3 regions of the Streptomyces sp. NPDC088923 genome follow, and region 2 is predicted to be linked to each of the others. Evidence: riboswitches for the same ligand, from Rfam matches in the RefSeq annotation. Region 2 holds a riboswitch; each other region holds the start of a gene.
What was found. Region 2 has a riboswitch for thiamine pyrophosphate ahead of ACIP4O_RS15095 (thiamine ABC transporter substrate binding subunit). Riboswitches for the same ligand answer to the same signal wherever they lie in the genome.
Positions count from the first base shown of each region.

Region 1: another riboswitch for thiamine pyrophosphate. It lies ahead of ACIP4O_RS23085 (purine-cytosine permease family protein); the one in region 2 lies ahead of ACIP4O_RS15095 (thiamine ABC transporter substrate binding subunit).
Region 3: another riboswitch for thiamine pyrophosphate. It lies ahead of thiC (phosphomethylpyrimidine synthase ThiC); the one in region 2 lies ahead of ACIP4O_RS15095 (thiamine ABC transporter substrate binding subunit).

Region 1 is NZ_JBIVIO010000006.1:183,418-189,796, reverse strand. It holds gene thiE (thiamine phosphate synthase) at 1-474, opposite strand, end outside; gene thiM (hydroxyethylthiazole kinase) at 471-1,268, opposite strand; gene ACIP4O_RS23085 (purine-cytosine permease family protein) at 1,289-2,731, opposite strand; TPP riboswitch at 2,723-2,815, opposite strand; gene ACIP4O_RS23080 (glutamate--cysteine ligase) at 3,018-4,157, shown strand; gene ACIP4O_RS23075 (M4 family metallopeptidase) at 4,292-6,331, opposite strand.
Region 2 is NZ_JBIVIO010000002.1:877,323-883,701, reverse strand. It holds gene ACIP4O_RS15095 (thiamine ABC transporter substrate binding subunit) at 55-1,143, opposite strand; TPP riboswitch at 1,220-1,345, opposite strand; gene rlmN (23S rRNA (adenine(2503)-C(2))-methyltransferase RlmN) at 1,633-2,742, opposite strand; gene ACIP4O_RS15085 (phosphatidate cytidylyltransferase) at 3,005-4,150, opposite strand; gene frr (ribosome recycling factor) at 4,150-4,707, opposite strand; gene pyrH (UMP kinase) at 4,893-5,666, opposite strand; gene tsf (translation elongation factor Ts) at 5,855-6,379, opposite strand, start outside.
Region 3 is NZ_JBIVIO010000001.1:123,872-130,250, reverse strand. It holds gene ACIP4O_RS00705 (metallophosphoesterase family protein) at 1-127, shown strand, start outside; gene ACIP4O_RS00700 (hypothetical protein) at 588-1,499, shown strand; gene ACIP4O_RS00695 (hypothetical protein) at 1,679-2,119, opposite strand; gene thiC (phosphomethylpyrimidine synthase ThiC) at 2,258-4,060, opposite strand; TPP riboswitch at 4,053-4,201, opposite strand; gene ACIP4O_RS00685 (YibE/F family protein) at 4,273-5,775, shown strand; gene ACIP4O_RS00680 (SsgA family sporulation/cell division regulator) at 5,884-6,339, opposite strand.

The sequences.
Region 1 (6,379 bases), on a different contig from region 2:
CAGGCGCGCGAAGCCCTCGACACCGAGCGCGGGCGGCGCGTCCGCCTTCGTGGTCGTCGTGTGCAGCGCGCCGACACCGACATGGTCCACCCGCGCGCCGGCGGCGTCGGCCAGTTCCCCGGGAGTGGCCGCGCTCAGGCCGAGCAGCGCGTCCGCGCCGATCAGCTCCCGTACCGCCGCGACCGGCAGGTCCGACTGGCCCACGTGGACGCCGTGCACGCGCGCCCCGGCGGCGCGGGCCGCGAGGTAGACGTCGACGCGGTCGTTGACGAGCAGCGTCACGTGCGCCGGGAGGACAACGGCCACCGCGCGCACCTGCTCCAGGAACGCCCGCCCGCCCGCGTCCTTCTCGCGCACCTGCACCGCGGTGACCCCGCCCGCGACAGCGGCGGCGACCGTCTCCGCGACGGTCCGGCCGCGCGCGGCGCACTGCGCGGTGTCGGTCACCAGGTACACCGAGAGGTCCGGGCTCACGACAATGCCGCCCGTGCCACGAGATCCCCGTCCCCCACGGCGGCGAGCGCGTCCAGGAAGCGGACCGCGAAGGTCCCAGGGCCCGGGCGGTCCCCGGCCACCGCCAGCTCCGCCGCGACCGTGTACGTCGTCACCGCCGCCACCGTCGCGTCGAGCGCGTCCTCCGTCACCGCCGCGAAGGCCGCCATCACCGCGCCGAGCGCGCAACCGCCGCCCGTCACCTTCGTGAGCAACACGTCCCCGTTCGCGATCCGCACCGTCCGCGCCCCGTCCGTCACGAGGTCCACGGGTCCCGAGACCGCGACGACCGCGCCGCTCGTCCGGGCCAGCTCCCGCGCCGCCTCCGCCGCCTGCTCGACCTTCTCGGCCGCGTCCACGCCGCGCCCGCCCGCCCCGGCGCCCGCGAGCGCCAGGATCTCGGAGGCGTTGCCCCGTACGACGGTGGGGCCGAGCGCGAGCAGCTCGTGCGCGAGCGGCGTACGCACCGGGAGCGCGCCGATCGCGACCGGGTCGAGCACCCACGGCGTGCCCGCCTCGCGCGCCGCCGTCGCCGCCTCCGTCATCGCGGCGCGCTGCTCGGCGTGCGGCGTGCCGAGATTGACGAGGACTCCGCCCGCGACCCGCGCGAAGGCGTCCGCCTCCCCGGGGACGTCGACCATCGCGGGCGAGGCCCCGAGCGCGAGCAACGCGTTCGCGGTGAAGTTCGTGACGACGGTGTTGGTCAGGCACTGCACGAGCGGCTCGGCGCCGCGTACCCGCGCGAGCGCGGCGCGGCTTGTTTCCAGCGGGGACATGAGGGAGCTCCAGGGGGGGGTCAGACGGAGGCGCGGTCGCGCCGGGTGCGCAGCCGCAGCGGGGCGTAGACGAGCAGCGCCACCAGGAAGGCGACGTAGTACGCGAGGTCGGCGCCGTGCAGCGCGTCGGCGACCGGCCCCGCGTACAGCGAGGTGTTCATGAACGGCACGGCGGCGGCGAAACCGACGAGGAAGGCGAGGGGCGCCGGCCACCACGGCACGGGGCGCGCGCTCTCGGCGGCGAGGTCGAGTGCCGTACCCGTACGCGCCCTCTCCCGGGCCCGCGCGCGCCAGTCCACGACGACGACGGCGAAGAACCCCGGAATCCAGTAGCCCACGAAGAGCAGTACGTTCTGGAAGCGCGCGGTCGTGTCGGCGGCGTGCATCCACAGCACGAGCGGAAGCCCGAGCGCCGCGGCGCCGGCTGCCGCGAACGGGCGCGGGACGCGCACGCCGACCGTCTGGAGCGCGAGCGAGCCGCTGTAGTCGTTCATCGCGTTGCTGCACAGCGCCGCGAGCGCGACGGCGAGCAGCCCGAAGCCGCCGAGCCAGCCCCCGCCGAGCAGCTTCTGCACGCCGCCCGCCGTCTGGTCGGTGAAGACCGAGGCGCCCCACAGGCCGAGCGTCTGCACCACGACGAAGGACAGGCTCACACCGAGCAGCGTGTACCAGAACATCCGCGTGCGCGAGGTCTTCGCGGGCAGATAGCGGCTGAAGTCGCTCGCGTACGGGGCCCAGGAGAGCGACAGGCTCAGCGCGACCGTGCTGGTCAGCATGATCGCGCCGAAGCGGTCCATGCCGTGGACGCTGCCGCTGGTCGTCGGGCTCACGCCGTCGAGCATCTTCACCGCCAGGACCACGAAGGCCACCGCGAGGACGAAGGACATGAGTTTCTGGAGCCGGTGGATCGCCTCGTAACCGAGCGCCCCCACGAGGCCCTGCCCGGCCATCATGACGAGCACCCCCAGCCAGAACGGCCAGCCGAAAAGCCGCGCGAGCGCGTCCCCGCCGAAGAGGCCGATGAGCGCGTCCCACGCGACCGAGGAGAGCCACTGGAGGATGCCCGGCAGGACGACCGCGGGCCCGAAGGCGAGCCGCGAGAGCGGCAGCTGACCGGCCCCGGTCCTGCTGCCCCACGTACCGAGGTACGCGACGGGGACCGCCCCGAGCAGCGTGCCCGCGACGACCGCGACGAGCGCGGTCGCGAAGTCGAGGCCGAGGACGATGCCGAGGGTCCCCGTGAAGACCCCCGTCATGGTGAGGTTCGGCGCGAACCACACCGTGAAGAGCCTGCCAGGACCGCCGTAGCGCCGGTCCTCGGGCACGGGCGCGATGCCGTGCGCCTCGACGCGCAGGTCGCCGGGCGCCTCGGGCATCCGGCCGCCGAAGACGCGAGCGGCCGGACGCGCCTGCTGAAGGGCCGCGCCCTCCGGGGCGCGACCGGGGGCATGCGGCAATGACATGGAAGACATCCCTCCGCCAGTACGAGCTGGTTCAGGTTCGACGGGTGTGATCTCAGCCCCTGGTGGGCACCCCGTGTCCGGTGATGCGGCCAGCGTAACGCCTGGTCGCGCCGCGCGGCGAAGGACCTTCGCGCCCCCGGATCGCGGAAGCACGGACTCCGTGCGCCGGGGCGCCCCGTATGCGCTCTCCTGAGTCCTTCCCGCCGGCGGCAAAGTGGATGGGCCCGGCCCCGGGGCCCGCCGTTCGGGCCCCCCGCGTCCCACTCCACTCCCAAGGAGCTGCCGCATGCCCGCCAGCCCAACGCAGAGCGGGGGCGCGGGCTTACCCCCGGCCCCCAGCGCGCCCCCCACTCTCGGCGTCGAGGAGGAGTTCCTGCTGGTCGACGCCGAGACCCTGCTCCCGGTCGACGCCGCGGAACGGGTACTCGACGTGCACCACCGGCTCCACCCAGGCGGAGCGGTGACGGTCCCGCAACGCGAACTGCTCAGCAGCATGATCGAGACCACGAGCCCGGTGTGCGCGGGCCTGCCCGAGCTGCGCGCCGAGGTCTCCGCCGCGCGCGAACGCCTCGTCGAGGCGGCCGGGAAGGCCGGCTGCCGCGTCCTCGCCCACGGCACGGCCGCCCGCCAGGCCCCGCCCCGTACCCCCACCGCGGCCCCGCACTACCGCGACGTCGCCGGGCTCTACCAGCTCCTCGCCCAGGGCACCGAGACCTGCGGCTGCCACATCCACGTCGGCGTCCCCGACCGCGAGGCCGCGGTGCACGCCCTCGACCACGTCCGCCCCTGGCTGCCGGTGCTCCTCGCCCTCTCGGCGAACTCCCCGTACGAACACGGCGTGGACACCGGGTTCGCGAGCTGGCGCACGATGGTCCTCTCGCGCTGGCCCACGACGCAGATCCCGCCGTACTTCGCGGACGCGGCCGACTACGACGCCACCCACCGCAGGCTCTTCGCGACCGGCGTCCTCCCCGAGCGGGCCCGCAACGCCTACTGGCTCGCGCGCCCCTCCGCGCACGTCCCGACGCTGGAGGTACGCGTCGCCGACGTCATGCCGACCGTGCGCGAGGTCGCCGCGCAGGCCGGGCTCACGCGCGCGCTCGTGGTGACGGCGCTGCGCGAGCGGGCGGCGGGCCGCGTTCCCGCGCCCGTCCCGGCGCACGACGTCGCGGCCGCGCTGTGGACGGCGGCGCGGTACGGGCTCGGCGGCTCGCTCGTCCACCCGCAGAGCGGTACGGCCGTACCGGCGGGCGAGGCGGTCGCCGCGCTGCTCGCCCACGTGGGCGAGGCGCTCTCGGACCTCGGGGACGAGGCGGAGGTCACCGCGGTGGTCCGGGACCTCCTCCGCCAGGGCGAGCCGGCCCGCCGGCAGCGCGCGGCGGCTCAGGGCTCGGGGGACGCGGGGGAGTGGGGAGCGGTGGGCTGACGGAGGCCCGGCACGGTTCCGGACTCCACTAGTGCGAGAGGCAGTTGATACGGGACCGCGCCCCGGCCACCTGAGGTGGCCGGGGCGCCGCGTCCGGCGGGGGGTCCAGTTCCGCCGAGATCTTGCGAGGGGGTTTACGGGAAGGTCAGCGACCAGCCGTTGATGGTCCCCTTGTCGCCCGAGTAGACGTCCTGCACCTTGAGCTTCCAGGTGCCGTTCGCGGCGACCGAGGAGGCGTTGACGGTGTAGGTGGCCTTGACGTTGTCGGCCGAGTCGGAGGAGCTGGAGTTCTTGAGGCGGTAGCTCGTGCCGTTCGGGGCGACGAGGTCGACCACGAGGTCACCGCGGTAGGTGTGCGTGATGTCCACCGAGACCGACAGGTTCGAGGGCGCGTTGCCGCTGCGGCCCGTCACGGCGATCGAGGAGGTGACCGCCGAACCGGCGTCCGGTATCGCGACCTTGGTGTTGGAGGTGAACACCGTCCCGCCGGGGTTGCCGGGGTCCGTGCCGCCACCGGAGCGGGCGCCGACGTTGATCGCCGCCCAGGCGTCCTGCACCGCCTTGTACTCGGCCGAGGTCGCCCCGTAGAGCGAGGAGGCCGCCGCGAGGGTGCCGGTACGGGCACTCGCGTAGTTGGTGGTGGAGGTGAACTGCGTGGTGAGCGCCTTGTACCAGATCTGGAGCGCCTTGTCCCGGCCGATGCCGGTGACCGGAAGGCCGTCGTACGTCGGCGAGTTGTAGCTCACGCCGTTGACGGTCTTGGCGCCGCTGCCCTCCGAGAGGAGGTAGAAGAAGTGGTTCGCGGGGCCCGAGGAGTAGTGCACGTCCTTGTTGCCGAGCGTGGACGACCAGTTGTCGGCCGAGGCGCCGTCCTTGCTGGGCTTGTCCATGTAGCGCAGCGGCGTGCCGTCGCCGTTGATGTCGATCTTCTCGCCGATGAGGTAGTCACCGGGGTCGGTCGCGGTGTTGGAGTAGAACTCCACCCCCGTGCCGAAGATGTCGCTCGTCGCCTCGTTCAGGCCACCGGACTCGCCGCTGTAGTTGAGGCCCGCGGTCTCCGAGGTGACCCCGTGGCTCATCTCGTGGCCCGCGACGTCGAGGGCGGTGAGCGGCGCGGCGTTGCCGGCCCCGTCCCCGTACGTCATGCAGAAGCAGCTGTCGTCCCAGAACGCGTTGACGTACTGGTTGCCGTAGTGGACCCGGGAGTAGGCGGCCACGCCGTCACCGCGGATGCCGCTGCGTCCGAAGGTGTCCTTGTAGAAGTCCCAGGTCTCCTGCGCGCCGTAGGCCGCGTCGGCCGCCGCCGTCTCCGCCGTGGTGCCCTTCCCGTCGCCCCACACGTCGTCGGGACCGGAGACGAGCGTGCCGGTGCCCGAGGTCTTGCCCGCGAGCGTGTACGTCTTGTGCCCGCCGCGCGTCGAGTCCGTCAGGTTGTACGTGGAGCCCGACTTGGTGGTGTTGATCGTCACGGTGCCGCTGTACTGCGTGTTCGCGGTGCCGTTCTCGATGCCCTGGTACTCGTACAGCTTCGCGCCCGTCGCCGCGTCCGTCACGACGTGGAGCTCGCTCGGCGTGCCATCCTCCTGGAGCCCGCCGATCACGGTCTCGTAGGCGAGTACGGGCTTGCCCTCGGCGAGCCACACCACCTTGCGCGGCGCCTGGTCGGTCGCCGGCTTCGCGGCCCCCTGCGCCTTCGCCGCGCCGAGCGCCTGCTTCTGCGCGGTCGCCGCGGGAACCTTCGCGGTGGTCTTCACGCCGCTGAGCTTCGCCTGCGAGGCCCGCACGACCTTGCCGGTCTCACCGGCCGGGTTCGTGGTGACGACCAAGTCGCCACCGAGGACGGGCAGTCCGCCGTACGTGCGCTCGTAGCGCGTGTGCAGCGTGCCGTCCTGGTCCTTGATCACATCCCGGACGACCAGCTTCTCCTGGGCGCCGAGGCTCAGTTCGTCGGCGGTCGCGGCGCTCTTCTTCTGTGCCTTGGCGATGAGTTCGGCGCGCTGTGCGGGGGACAGCTTCGCCGGCAGGGCTCCCGGCCTGGCCGCCGAGGCGGCTTTCCCGGTGGGGGAGGGCGCGGCCGTGGCCACGCCCGTCTGCATCGCGGCGGTCAGCAGCGCGGAGACCGCGAGCAGTGCGCCGCCGGTGGCCGCGGCGCGACGGGAGGAGGTTCGTCTCAAGGAAGGGCTCCTTCAACGGGCCGCACGCAGGCGGCCGGTGGGGTGACG
Region 2 (6,379 bases):
GTACGCCGCGTACGGGTCCCTCGTGCGACGCCTCTCGCGACGTCCCGCGGGGCCTCACTTGACGACCAGTGAGGTCCAGGCGTTGATCCAGTCCTCACGGTGCTCGGCGATCTTCTGCGGCGCGACGGTCCGCGCTCCGTCGGCGTCCGCTCCGTACCGCGTGAACACATCCGGCAGCGGCGTCCCCTTGACGACCGGATTGACGAACATCTGGAGCGGCATGTCCCGCTGGAAGGTGTCGCTCAGGAGGAAATCGAGGAGCGCCTTGCCGCCCTCCGGGTTGGGCGCACCATCGAGCAGACCCGCGAACTCCGTCTGCCGGAAGCACGTCCCGGTCGCGACGCCCGTGGGTGCGTCCTTGGGGCGCGGGTCCGCGTAGAGGACCTCGACGGGCGGGCTGGAGGCGTACGAGACGACGAGCGGCCGGTCGCCGCCGGCCTTGCGGCCCCCCGAGGAGCCCGAGAACTCCTCGTTGTACGCCTGCTCCCAGCTGTCGACGACCTTGACCCCGTTGTCGCGAAGTTTCTTCCAGTACGACTTCCAGCCCTGCTCCCCGTACTGCGCGACGCTGCCGAGGAGGAAGCCGAGCCCCGGCGAGGATGTCGCCGTGTTCTCCGTGACGAGCAGGTTCTTGTAGGCAGGGTCGGCGAGGTCGTCGAGGCTCTGCGGCGGGTCGAGCTTCTCGTCCTTGAAGTACTTCTTGTCATAGTTGACGCATATATCGCCCGTGTCGACGGGGGTGACGCGGTGCCGCTTGCCGTCGAGCTGGATATCGGCGGGGACGGCGGAGAGCCCCTTTGCCTCGTACGGCTGGAAGACGCCTTGCTCCAGGGCGCGGGACAGCAGCGTGTTGTCGACGCCGAAGAAGACGTCGCCCTGGGGGTGTCCCTTGGTGAGGACGGCCTGGTTCACCGCTTGGCCCGCGTCGCCGCTCTTGAGGACCTTGAGGCGGTACCCGGTTTTCTGCTCGAACTTTTTCAGCACGCTCTTGGAGGCAGCGAAGGAGTCGTGGCTGACGAGGGTGACCGTCTTGCCGCTCGACGAGCCGGTATCGGACCCCGAGTCGTCGCCACAGGCGGCGAGGCTTGTAGCAGCCAGACCCGCGGCGATGATGGCGGCGACGGTCCTGCGTCGGGTGGTCATGGATTCCTCCTGGGGTTGGCCAGGAGAAGACGCGGCCCTGCCCGCGGCCGACGGGGCCGCGGGCAGGGCACAACAGCACGAGTGGTGACCGAACTCCCTACCCGGAATGACCCGGGCGAGGTTCAGAGGGTCTGCGACCTATACACCGACTGCCGGTGTGATGTCGCACTCTCAGCGCTGCGGCGCTCCCCTGTCGGAATGTGTACGTCGTACGGAGTATGAAGATGTCGCGCTCCCGGACACGCCGCGAGCGATGGTGCTCGCACACCCTATCGCTACGTCGCGCGCGGGCCCGCGCCGTGCACGCGGCGTCCCCTACGCGCGACGCGTCCCTGCACAGCCCACGCTGCCCACGCCGCGCCCTGCACACGCCGCGCGCTCCACCGCCGCGCCGCGTCCTCCACACGCCGCGCGCTCCACCGCCACGCCGCACCTCACCACCGCGGCACCACGCCACCGCCGGAGCGCCCACACCCCGTCGCGCGGTGCTCAGCGTTCCGCCGCCGCCAGCTGCCCGCACGCCCCGTCGATCTCCTGTCCCCGCGTGTCGCGCACCGTCACCGGCACACCGTGCGCCGCGATCGCGTCCACGAAGGCGCGCTCGTCCTCCGGCCGCGACGCGGTCCACTTCGACCCGGGCGTCGGATTGAGCGGAATCAGGTTGACGTGCACGCGCTTGTTCTTCAGGAGCCGGCCCAGAAGGTCGCCCCGCCACGCCTGGTCGTTGATGTCGCGGATGAGCGCGTACTCGATCGACACGCGCCGCCCCGACTTCTCCGCGTACTCCCACGCGGCGTCCAGGACCTCACGGACCTTCCACCGCGTGTTGACCGGCACCAGCGTGTCCCGCAGTTCGTCGTCCGGAGCGTGCAAAGAGACCGCGAGCCTGCACTTGAACCCCTCGTCCGCGAAACGATGGATCGCGGGCACCAGGCCCACCGTGGATACGGTGATGCCGCGCTGCGAGAGCCCGAGCCCGTCAGGCTCCGGGTCGGTGAGCCTGCGGATCGCGCCCACGACGCGGTTGTAGTTGGCGAGCGGCTCCCCCATCCCCATGAAGACGATGTTGGAGAGCCTCGCCGGCCCGCCGGGAATCTCCCCGTCACGCAGCGCGCGCATGCCCTCGACGATCTGGTGCACGATCTCGGCCGTCGAGAGATTGCGGTCGAGCCCGGCCTGCCCTGTCGCGCAGAACGGGCAGTTCATCCCGCAGCCCGCCTGGGAGGAGATGCACATGGTGACGCGGTCCGGGTAGCGCATAAGTACCGATTCGACGAGCGTGCCGTCGAAGAGGCGCCACAGCGTCTTGCGCGTCGTGTCGTCGTCGCACGAGATATGCCGCACGACCGACATCAGCTCGGGCAGCAGTTGCTCCTGGAGCCGCCCCCGCGCCGCGGCGGGGATGTCGGTCCACTGCGCCGGGTCTTGCGCGTAGCGCGCGAAGTAGTGCTGCGAGAGCTGCTTGGCGCGGAAGGGCTTCTCGCCGATGGCGGCGACGGCCTCCTTGCGCTCGGCGGGGCTGAGGTCGGCGAGGTGACGAGGGGGCTTCTTGGCACCGCGCGGCGCGACGAAGGTGAGTTCTCCCGGTGCGGGCGGCATGGGCCAGTACTCCTCAGATACGGTGCGGCGCCGCGCGCCCCTGGGGACGCGACGACGCGCCGGGTGGGCGCCTCGGGGGCGGCGTACGGGGCGCGCGACGTCGCCCCGCTGGGCGCGACGCGGCGTGAGCCCGTACACGAAAGGGTCCGCCGTACGTCACGGCGGACCCTTTCAGCGTAACGCGCGCCCGGACCACTCCCCGAGCCGAAGGACGGACACCGGTCCGAGCCCGAGCCAGACCTCGGCCCGAGCCACCCGGAGCTCAGCCCGAGCCGACGAACAGGACGAGCAGTAGCCACACGACGGGCGCCGTGGGCAGCAGCGAGTCGAGCCGGTCCATGATGCCGCCGTGGCCGGGAAGCAACGTCCCCATGTCCTTGATCCCCAGGTCCCGCTTGATCATGGACTCACCGAGGTCGCCCAGGGTGGCGCTGGCAGCGACGGCCAGGCCGAGGAGCAGCCCCTGCCACCACTGCCCGTCGTCGATCATGAACTGCATCAGCAGCGCCCCGGCGACCATCGCGAAGCTCACCGCGCCCAGGAGACCTTCGCGCGTCTTGCCCGGGCTGATGCGGGGCGCGAGCTTGTGCGTGCCGAAGCGCCAGCCCACCGCGTAGGCCCCGGTGTCGCTGACGACAGTGAGCACGAGGAAGAGCAGCACGCGCCGCGGCCCGTCGTCCGCGGTGAGCAGCAGCGCGACGAACGTCGCGAGGAACGGCACGTAGAACGTCGCGAACACGCCCGCCGTGACGTCCCGCAGGTAGCCCTCCGGCGGCTGGAACATCCGCCACACGAGCACGACGAGCGCCGTCAGCGCCATCGCCACCCACGCGCCCTCGGCGCCCCGCACGTAGCCCGCGACGACCATCGCGACGCCGCCCGCGGCGAGCGGGATCAGCGGCGCCTTGATCTGCTTGCGCTCGGCGAGGCGGGAGGTCAGTTCCCACAGGCCGACGACGACGGCGAGCGCTATGACGCCGACGAAGACGGCCTTGACGATGAACAACGACGCGACGACAACGACCCCGAGACCGAGACCGACCCCTATGGCCGCCCCCAGGTTCCGGCCGGCGCTCTTCTTCTGCCTGCCGGGGCTCGGTGCGGAGGACGGCTGCACAGGCGTCGGGGACGACTGCGCGGCCGGGGAGACGGGGGGTACGGGCTCGGGTCGGCCGGGCTCCCGCGGCACCTCGTCGCGGAACAGGGGACCACTCAGCCGAGCGGCCCCCCGGTCGTCGTCCTGGTCGCCGCCGTTCGCGGGTACGTCGGGCACGATGGGCATGGGCCGAGTCTCTTGGACGTCATGCGCTTCGTACACGGGACCCGCCGAGGCAGCCCCCTGTCCGGAGGTGGGCCACGGCTCGCCGTATCCGGTACGGGGCGGCGCGTCCCAGGAGGAGTCGTTCATCAGACCTCAAGCAGCTCGGATTCCTTGTGCTTGAGCAGCTCGTCCACCTGCGCGACGTACTTCGCGGTGGTGTCGTCGAGCTCCTTCTCCGCGCGGCGCACCTCGTCCTCGCCGGTCTCCTTGTCCTTGACCAGCTTGTCGAGGGCGTCCTTGGCCTTGCGGCGCACGGCGCGGATCGAGACGCGCGCGTCCTCGCCCTTGGTCCGTGCGACCTTGATGAACTCCTTGCGGCGTTCCTCGGTCAGCTCGGGGAAGACCACCCGGATGATATGTCCGTCGTTGCTCGGGTTGACGCCGAGGTCCGAGTCGCGGATGGCCTGCTCGATGTTGCGCAGCGCGCTCTTGTCGAACGGGGTCACGACGGCCATACGGGGCTCGGGCACCGAGAACGAGGCGAGCTGGTTGATCGGCGTCATCGCCCCGTAGTAGTCCGCGACGATCTTGTTGAACATCGCGGGGTGCGCGCGACCGGTACGAATGGCGGCCAAGTCCTCCTTGGCGACCACCACGGCCTTCTCCATCTTCTCCTCTGCTTCGAGGAGGATCTCTTCGATCACCACTTGCTCCTGCGTGTCTTGAGTTGGCCTGATGAGGTTCGTCCCGCCGCGGGGGCGAGAGGCGCACAGGTCCGGCTGCGTCGCTTCCGTACTGCACGGTGTCCGAGCGACGGGGCTTTGTCCATCCCGTCACTCGGCGACGGCGCTCCGTGCTCGCCCGCGAGGGCGGCCGGAGCACGCGGCGGTCAGGCCCGAGTGCCCTGGTCGCTCACGAGCGTGCCGATCTTCTCACCCTTGACCGCCCGGGCGATATTGCCCGCGGTCAGCAGCTCGAAGACGAGGATCGGGAGCTTGTTGTCGCGGCAGAGGGTGATGGCGGTCATGTCGGCGACCTTGAGGTCGCGCGTGATGACCTCGCCGTAGCCGAGGGCGTCGAACTTGACGGCGTCGGCGTTGGTCTTCGGGTCCGAGTCGTAGACGCCGTCCACGCCGTTCTTGCCCATGAGGAGGGCTTCGGCGTGGATCTCCAGGGCGCGCTGCGCGGCGGTGGTGTCGGTGGAGAAGTACGGCATTCCCATGCCGGCGCCGAAGATGACGACGCGTCCCTTCTCCAGGTGCCGCACGGCGCGCAGCGGGATGTACGGCTCGGCCACCTGCCCCATCGTGATCGCCGTCTGGACGCGGGAGTCGATGCCCTCCTTCTCCAGGAAGTCCTGGAGAGCGAGGCAGTTCATGACGGTGCCGAGCATGCCCATGTAGTCGGAGCGCGCGCGGTCCATGCCGCGCTGCTGGAGCTCGGCGCCGCGGAAGAAGTTGCCCCCGCCGATGACGACGGCGATCTGGGCGCCGTCGCGTACGACGGCGGCGATCTCGCGCGCGATGGTGTGCACCACGTCGGGGTCGACCCCGAGCCCGCCACCACCGGCGAACGCCTCACCGGACAGCTTCAGCAAGAAGCGGCCGGCGCCCTTGCCGTGCACGCTGGAATCGGTGGTTTTATCGGCTTCGGCCGTCGTCATGGGGTTCTCCTCGTGATGCACATAGCAAGAAGGCCATTGCCGGCGGGCGTCGTGGGCACCCCGTGCACGGCAATGGCCTCCTCGTCAGATCAGCGCCTCGTCCCGCGCCCTGTGGGGTACGGGACAAGAAGCTCCGCGTCCCCTCCGGCGCATGCCGGGCGGGACGCCGAGCCGGTCGTGGTGCGGACTCAGATGCCGACCTTGATGCGCACGAAGCGCTTCAGGGTGACACCGGCCTCGTCCAGGACCTTCTTGACGGACTTCTTGTTGTCCTTGGCGAACGGCTGGTCGAGGAGGGTGACCTCCTTGAAGAAGCCGTTGACGCGACCCTCGACGATCTTGGGGAGCGCGGCCTCGGGCTTGCCCTCGTTGCGCGAGGTCTCCTCGGCGACGCGACGCTCGGACTCGACGACCTCGGCCGGGACGTCCTCGCGCGAGAGGTACTTCGGGCTGAAGGCGGCGATGTGCTGCGCGACGTCCTTGGCGACCTCGGCGTTCTCCTTGTCGAGCTCGACGAGGACACCGATCTGCGGCGGCAGGTCGGGCATCGTGCGGTGCATGTACGCCGCGACGTAGCCGCCGGAGAACTGCGCGAAGCGGTCGAGGACGATCTTCTCGCCGAGGTTGGCGTTGGCCTCGTCCACGTACGCCTGGACGGTCTTGCCGGCCTCGATCTCGGAGGCGAGCAGCGCCTCCAGGTCGGCGGGGGACGA
Region 3 (6,379 bases), on a different contig from region 2:
CGAGGAGACCCCGCGCCCGGTGATCGAGGACGCGCACATCTACGCGGACCGGCTGGCCGTCGCGATGGACGGCGGTGTGACCATGGCAGGGACGCTGCTGGTACGTCAGGTGCCCTTCCCGGCCTGACACCAGGCCCGGCCCGGCCCCGCCGGGTACCCCCGCTGCTCCCTGGCGCCGCACCGTCGGGCCCCCGCAGCCCGCACCGTACGGACTCGCCCCGCCCGCACCGTACGGCTGCCGCCACCCCGTACCGCCGCCGTGCGGCCCGTCCCGCACGCCCTCGTACCAACCCCACCCGCCCGCACTCCGTCCCCGCTCCGGCGCACCGACGATCCCCCGCCGCCCCGCGCACAGGCACGCCCACCGCCCGTACGCCCCTCCCTGCCTGCCCGGACAGGCGCGCCACCCGGCGTGCGGGGGGCGCACGTGCCGCCGCGTCCCCCTGTACGACTGGTCAATTTCCGGAAACACCCTGTTACCCTGCGCCGTCCCCGGCCTACCATCGCCTTATCCGTAGCAGGCTCTCCTCCGCTTCCGCCCTCTGCCCGCACCCAGCGGGCGCCTTGGCCCTACGGAGCATCGGGGGATGCACATGAACAGCGCTCCGCACTTGCTGCCCGAGGACCACCCCGAGTTCGAGCGAGTTCTCGACGAGGCCCTGCGCCAGGCCGTACCGCGGCCGGCCGCGCCGGACCCCGACCGGCAGCTCCCCGCCACGCGGCTGAAGGCCCTGGCGCTCGGCTCGGCAGGTCTTATCGCGGCCACCGCCGCGCCCGAGTACCGGCACTACGTCAGAGTGCGCGAGGACCTGCGGATACGCACGGCCGGGGATACCGGCCAAGCCGAGGTGCCGGTGCGGGCGCAAGAGGCCGGAGGGCTCGCCGCGGCGCTCGGCGAGGTGACCGAGGCCTCGGGTGCCGGGGCTGTCGCCGTGGTCGCCGCGCTCACCCCCGTGCTCGCCGGGGTCGCCGCCGTCGTCCTGCTGCTCATCGGCTACCTGCTGCGGCTCGTGGACAGCGAGCACGTCATCGGCGACGCCCTGCTCACCGCCGGCTGGATCTTCGCCGTCCTCGCCGCCGCCGCCATCCTCATCGCCGGGGTCGCCCTGCTTCTCGCCGCCCTGCGCAACGGCGCCACGGCACTCCCCGCCGACCCGCGCCGTCCGCGCACCGCCGAACCCGATCCCGAGACCGAGGCAGTGGACCGGGCCCGCGCCGACTGGCGACGCGCCCTTCTGGAGAAGGGATTCCTGCCCTTCTTCCAAGAGCACGCGGACGTCCAGGAGTACGGCGGGGACGACCGCCCGGGCGGGGAGGACCCCGTGCAGGACGGTCCCGTGCACAGCCGTAGCGGCCCTTCCCGGATGCCGCGCCTCGGTTACCACCGCCCCGGCTTCAGCAGCCCCGAGGCGGACGGCGAGGCGGCCTCCCGTCCTCGCTACTCCAGCCCCGATTTCAGCAGCCCCGACTTCGGCGGTCCGGAACACCGCCCGGATTAAGCGATGTTTCACGTGAAACATCGCAAGCCGTCACCCACGCACGGGCATCCCCCGCCCGCACCCGCACCCGCACCCGCACCCGCACCCGCACCCGCACGCAGGAAAGCCCGATGTTTCACGTGAAACACCGAAGTGGATGTTTCACGTGAAACATCGGGCCCCGAGGGGAATCCCCCGCGCTACAGCTTCCCGCCGGTCAGCCGCGTGAGCGGCCCCACCGCCCGTACCCCGGACTTCCGTCCCGCGAGGAACGAGGCCGTGGCCACCGTCAGCAGCCCGGCGCCCGCGGTTGTCACGGCCACCTTGTGCTCGCGGACCGTGCCCCAAGCCGTGCCCGCCGAGGCGACGGCCTTCTCCGAGACCTCGGAGACCTTGCGCCGCCCGGCGTCCACACCCGTCCTCGCCTTCGCTTCCACACGCTTGCCCGCCGCTCCGGCGGCGCGCGCACGTTCCCGCGCCGTCTCGGCGGCCTGTTCCGTCTTCGCCCCGGCCGCGGAGAGCGCCGCATCGGCCTTCTCCGACGCCGTCGCCGCCACCGGGGCATCTTCGGTCCCGGGCGCGGAGGCCGAAGCGGCCACGGCGTCGCGGGAGTGCTTGGTCTGCGGGTTCTCTCCAGTCATGGCCTGCGGGTTGCCGCTCACCACCGGAGGAAACCCGCGACCGCGCGGCGAAGTGTGCCCAGAACCGGTCCGGGCCCTTCCGGAAGGAGCCCGGAGCCACCCGCCCGGAGCCCTCCGCTCACGCGGCCGACGGCAGCCTCACTCCGCCAGCGGCAGATACACGCGGTTCCCCGTAGCGGCGAACTCCCGCGACTTCTCCATCATCCCGGCCGCGATCTCCTCCTTGCTCAGCTCCGTACCGTCCTCCGCGCCGAAGCGCTCGCTGATGTCCCTGCTGATCCGCATCGAGCAGAACTTGGGCCCGCACATGGAGCAGAAGTGCGCGGTCTTCGCCGGTTCGGCGGGCAAGGTCTCGTCGTGGAAGGACCGCGCCGTCTCCGGATCGAGCGACAGGTTGAACTGGTCCTCCCACCGGAAGTCGAAGCGCGCCTGCGAGAGCGCGTCGTCCCATTCCCGCGCCCCCGGGTGGCCCTTGGCCAGATCGGCGGCGTGAGCGGCGATCTTGTACGTGATGACCCCGGTCTTCACGTCGTCCCTGTCGGGAAGCCCGAGGTGTTCCTTGGGCGTCACGTAGCAGAGCATCGCGGTGCCCCACCACGCGATCATCGCGGCGCCGATGCCGGAGGTGATGTGGTCGTAGCCCGGCGCGACGTCCGTCGTGAGCGGCCCGAGCGTGTAGAACGGCGCTCCGTCGCACAGTTCCTGCTGAAGCTCCACGTTCTCCTTGATCTTGTGCATCGGTACATGCCCGGGGCCCTCGACCATCGTCTGCACGCCGTGCCCGCGGGCCACCGCCGTGAGTTCGCCGAGCGTGCGCAGCTCGGCGAACTGCGCCTCGTCGTTGGCGTCCGCGACGGAGCCGGGCCGCAAGCCGTCCCCGAGCGAGAACGTCACGTCGTACGCCGCGAGGATCTCGCACAGCTCCTCGAAGTGCTCGTACAGGAAGGACTCCTGGTGGTGCGCGAGGCACCACGCCGCCATGATGGAACCGCCGCGCGAGACGATTCCGGTGGTCCGGCGCGCGGTGAGCGGTACGTACGCGAGCCGCACCCCCGCGTGCACGGTCATGTAGTCGACGCCCTGCTCGGCCTGTTCCACGATCGTGTCGCGGTACAGCTCCCAGCTCAGCTCCTCCGCCTTCCCCCCGGTCTTCTCCAGCGCCTGGTAGAGCGGCACGGTGCCAATGGGGACAGGGGAGTTGCGCAGAATCCACTCCCGGGTGGTGTGGATGTCGCGGCCCGTCGAAAGGTCCATGACGGTGTCGGCGCCCCAGCGCGTCGCCCACGTCATCTTCTCCACCTCCTCCTCGATCGAGGAGGTGACCGCCGAGTTGCCGATGTTCGCGTTGATCTTCACGAGGAACCGCTTGCCGATGACCATCGGCTCGCTCTCGGGGTGATTGATGTTCGCGGGAAGTACGGCCCGCCCGGCGGCCAGTTCCTCGCGTACGACCTCGGGGGCGACGCCCTCGCGCAACGCCGCGTACTCCATCTCCGGCGTGATCTCGCCCCGCCGGGCGTACGCGAGCTGCGTCACCGGCGTCGCCGAGCGGGCGCGACGCGGACGGCGCGAGCGCCCGGGGAAGACCGCGTCGAGCCGGCGCGCCCCGCCACGCGGAACGGTGTGCTGCGGGCCGTCGTCCTCCGGCCGTACCCCGCGACCGGGATACGTCTCGGTGTCGCCGCGCGCCGCGATCCACGGCGCGCGCGGCGTGTCGAGCCCGCGCCGTACGTCCGTGGTGACGGACGGATCGGTGTACGGGCCCGAGGTGTCGTACAGCGTCAGCGCGCGGCCGTCGCTCAGGTGCACCCTCCGCACGGGCACCCGCAGCCCCGCCCGTTCGCCCTCGATGTACGCCTTGTGCGCACCGAGGGCGCGAGCGGGTGCGGTGGTGTCGTGCTCCTGTGCGGAGGCAGGAATGTGCGCGTCCGATGTGGTCATGAGACCTACTCCCTACGCCGGCATTACCCGGTAACAGGTTCAGCGGTCGGCGCAGCGTTTCGTCCTCCGGCCGCGTGTGCGGTCGTACGAGGAGATCAGCGCCCTCTCAGCCCGGTGCTCCGAGCTCCCGCGGGGACAAATCGCGTCCCACGCTAGCGCCCGTCCTGGCGTGCTGGCCAGAGGGCCCCCTCGGTTCTTGCGATGATCGGCCAGTGACGACGCCACCTCCCACGCCTCAGGCGCCCCCACCGTCCCCCTCGCCCCCCTCGTCCCCCGAGAGCCGCCCCCCAGGTCACGAGCACGGCCACAGCCACGGTCCGGCGACTCCCGGTTCGCGACGGCTGCGGGTGGTCATCGCGGCTGTCCTGGTCCCCTTCGCCGCAGCAGTCGTCGCCGGACTGGTCCTGCTGTGGCCCGGGGCTCCGGGGGCGCACCAGCGGACGGGTGTCGGCTTCGACCGGCAGACCGTCAGCGGCGTGGTCACCGCTATCGAGCACGTCGGCTGCGACGACGTGGCCGGGGGCGGGGGCTCGGGGCAGGGGAGCGGAGGGGGCGGGGCGCAGGACCCCTCGTCCGGTGGTACGGGCACGACGGCATCCGGCGGTGCGGGCGCGTCGACGCCGTCGAGCGGGGCTGGTGGCGCGGGACCTGGCGCGGCGTCGGGGGAGCACGCGGCGGGCGTCTGCGAGCAGGCGACGGTCGAGGTCACCGAGGGGAAGGACAAGGGGCACCGCTACCCCGAGCTGGTCCGCCCCGACGCCTCGCGACGGCTCCACGCGGGTCAAAAGGTCGTCCTCGCCTACGCGCCCGACGCGCCGCGTGAACTCCAGTACTCCGTCACGGATGTGGGCCGTACCCCGCCGATGGTGCTGCTCGCCGCGGTCTTCGCGCTCGTCGTCGTGGCGGTGGGAAGACTGCGGGGGCTCATGGCCCTCGTGGCGCTCGCCGTGAGCTTCCTGGTGCTGACCTTCTTCATCCTGCCCGCGATCCTGGAGGGGTCGAACCCGCTCGTCGTGGCGGTGGTCGGCGCGAGCGCCATCATGCTGATCGCGCTCTACCTGTGCCACGGCCTCAGCGCGCGCACCTCCGTCGCGGTGCTCGGCACGCTCACCTCGCTCCTGCTCATCGGGGTACTGGGTTCGCTCTTCATCGGCTGGGCGGCGCTCACCGGCAACACCGACGACAACACGGGCCTCATCCACGGGCTCTACCCGCACATCGACATGAGCGGGCTGCTCCTCGCGGGGGTGCTCATCGGCTCGCTCGGTGTGCTCGACGACGTGACGGTCACGCAGACCTCGGCCGTCTGGGAGCTGCACCAGGCCGATCCCGGCATGACGCGGCGCGCGCTGTACCGCGCGGGGCTCAGGATCGGCCGCGACCACATCGCCTCGGTGGTCAACACGCTGGTCCTCGCCTACGCGGGGGCGGCGCTGCCGCTCCTGCTGCTCTTCTCGCTCGCGCGCAGCGACGTGGGCGCGGTCGCGACGAGCGAACTCGTCGGTGAGGAGATCGTGCGGACGCTCGTCGGCTCGATCGGTCTCGTCGCCTCGGTGCCGGTCACGACGGCGCTCGCGACCCTCGTGGTCTCGGCGGACCGTGTTCCGCACCCGTCGTCGTCCGACGCTCAGGGCGTGCCGCCACGCCCTGAGGTGCCCGGCCCCGTATCCGCGGGGCGGCTGCTCGGGGGCGGCGGACGCCGCAGGAAACGCTGAGGGGCGGCGGCGCGGCACGCACGAGGGGCGGGCGGCCCGCACAGGCACGAGAGACGGGCAGGCGGCGACAGGCACGAGAGGCGGGCGCCGCTGAGCCTGGAGGCTGGCTCAGCCCGCGCTCGGCTCCTCGGCCAGGATGCGGTGCAGGGCGTCGTCGAGGTGGCTCTCGAAGTCGGCACAGGCACGCTCCTCGCCCAGCGGGACGAGGCGGTCGGTCCGGTCGAGGAAGGCGACGATGGGCGCCATCCCCACCCGGAAGAGCGCCTGATCGGTGCCGACCTGGAGCCTGATGTGCAGTTCTCCGGGGCCCTCCCCGTCGAGCAGGGGCTCCGGCTCGACGGGCGAGACCCGTACATCCCCGTCGCCGCAAGCCTCGTCGATCCCGTCCGCGAGCAGTTCGCGCCCGAACGTCCACGAGACCGGGGCATCACCGGGCAGGTGGAAGGTAAGCCGTACCGCGTAGGGATCGGCGGCCTCGTAGCGAAGCTCGACGGGGATACGGAACGAGAGCTCCTCGGAAACGAGGAAGCTCATCATGACCTCTGCCTGTACGGACTCGCGCATCGCCAACCCCGTCGATTGCCGTCACCTTGCCAGGGGCAAA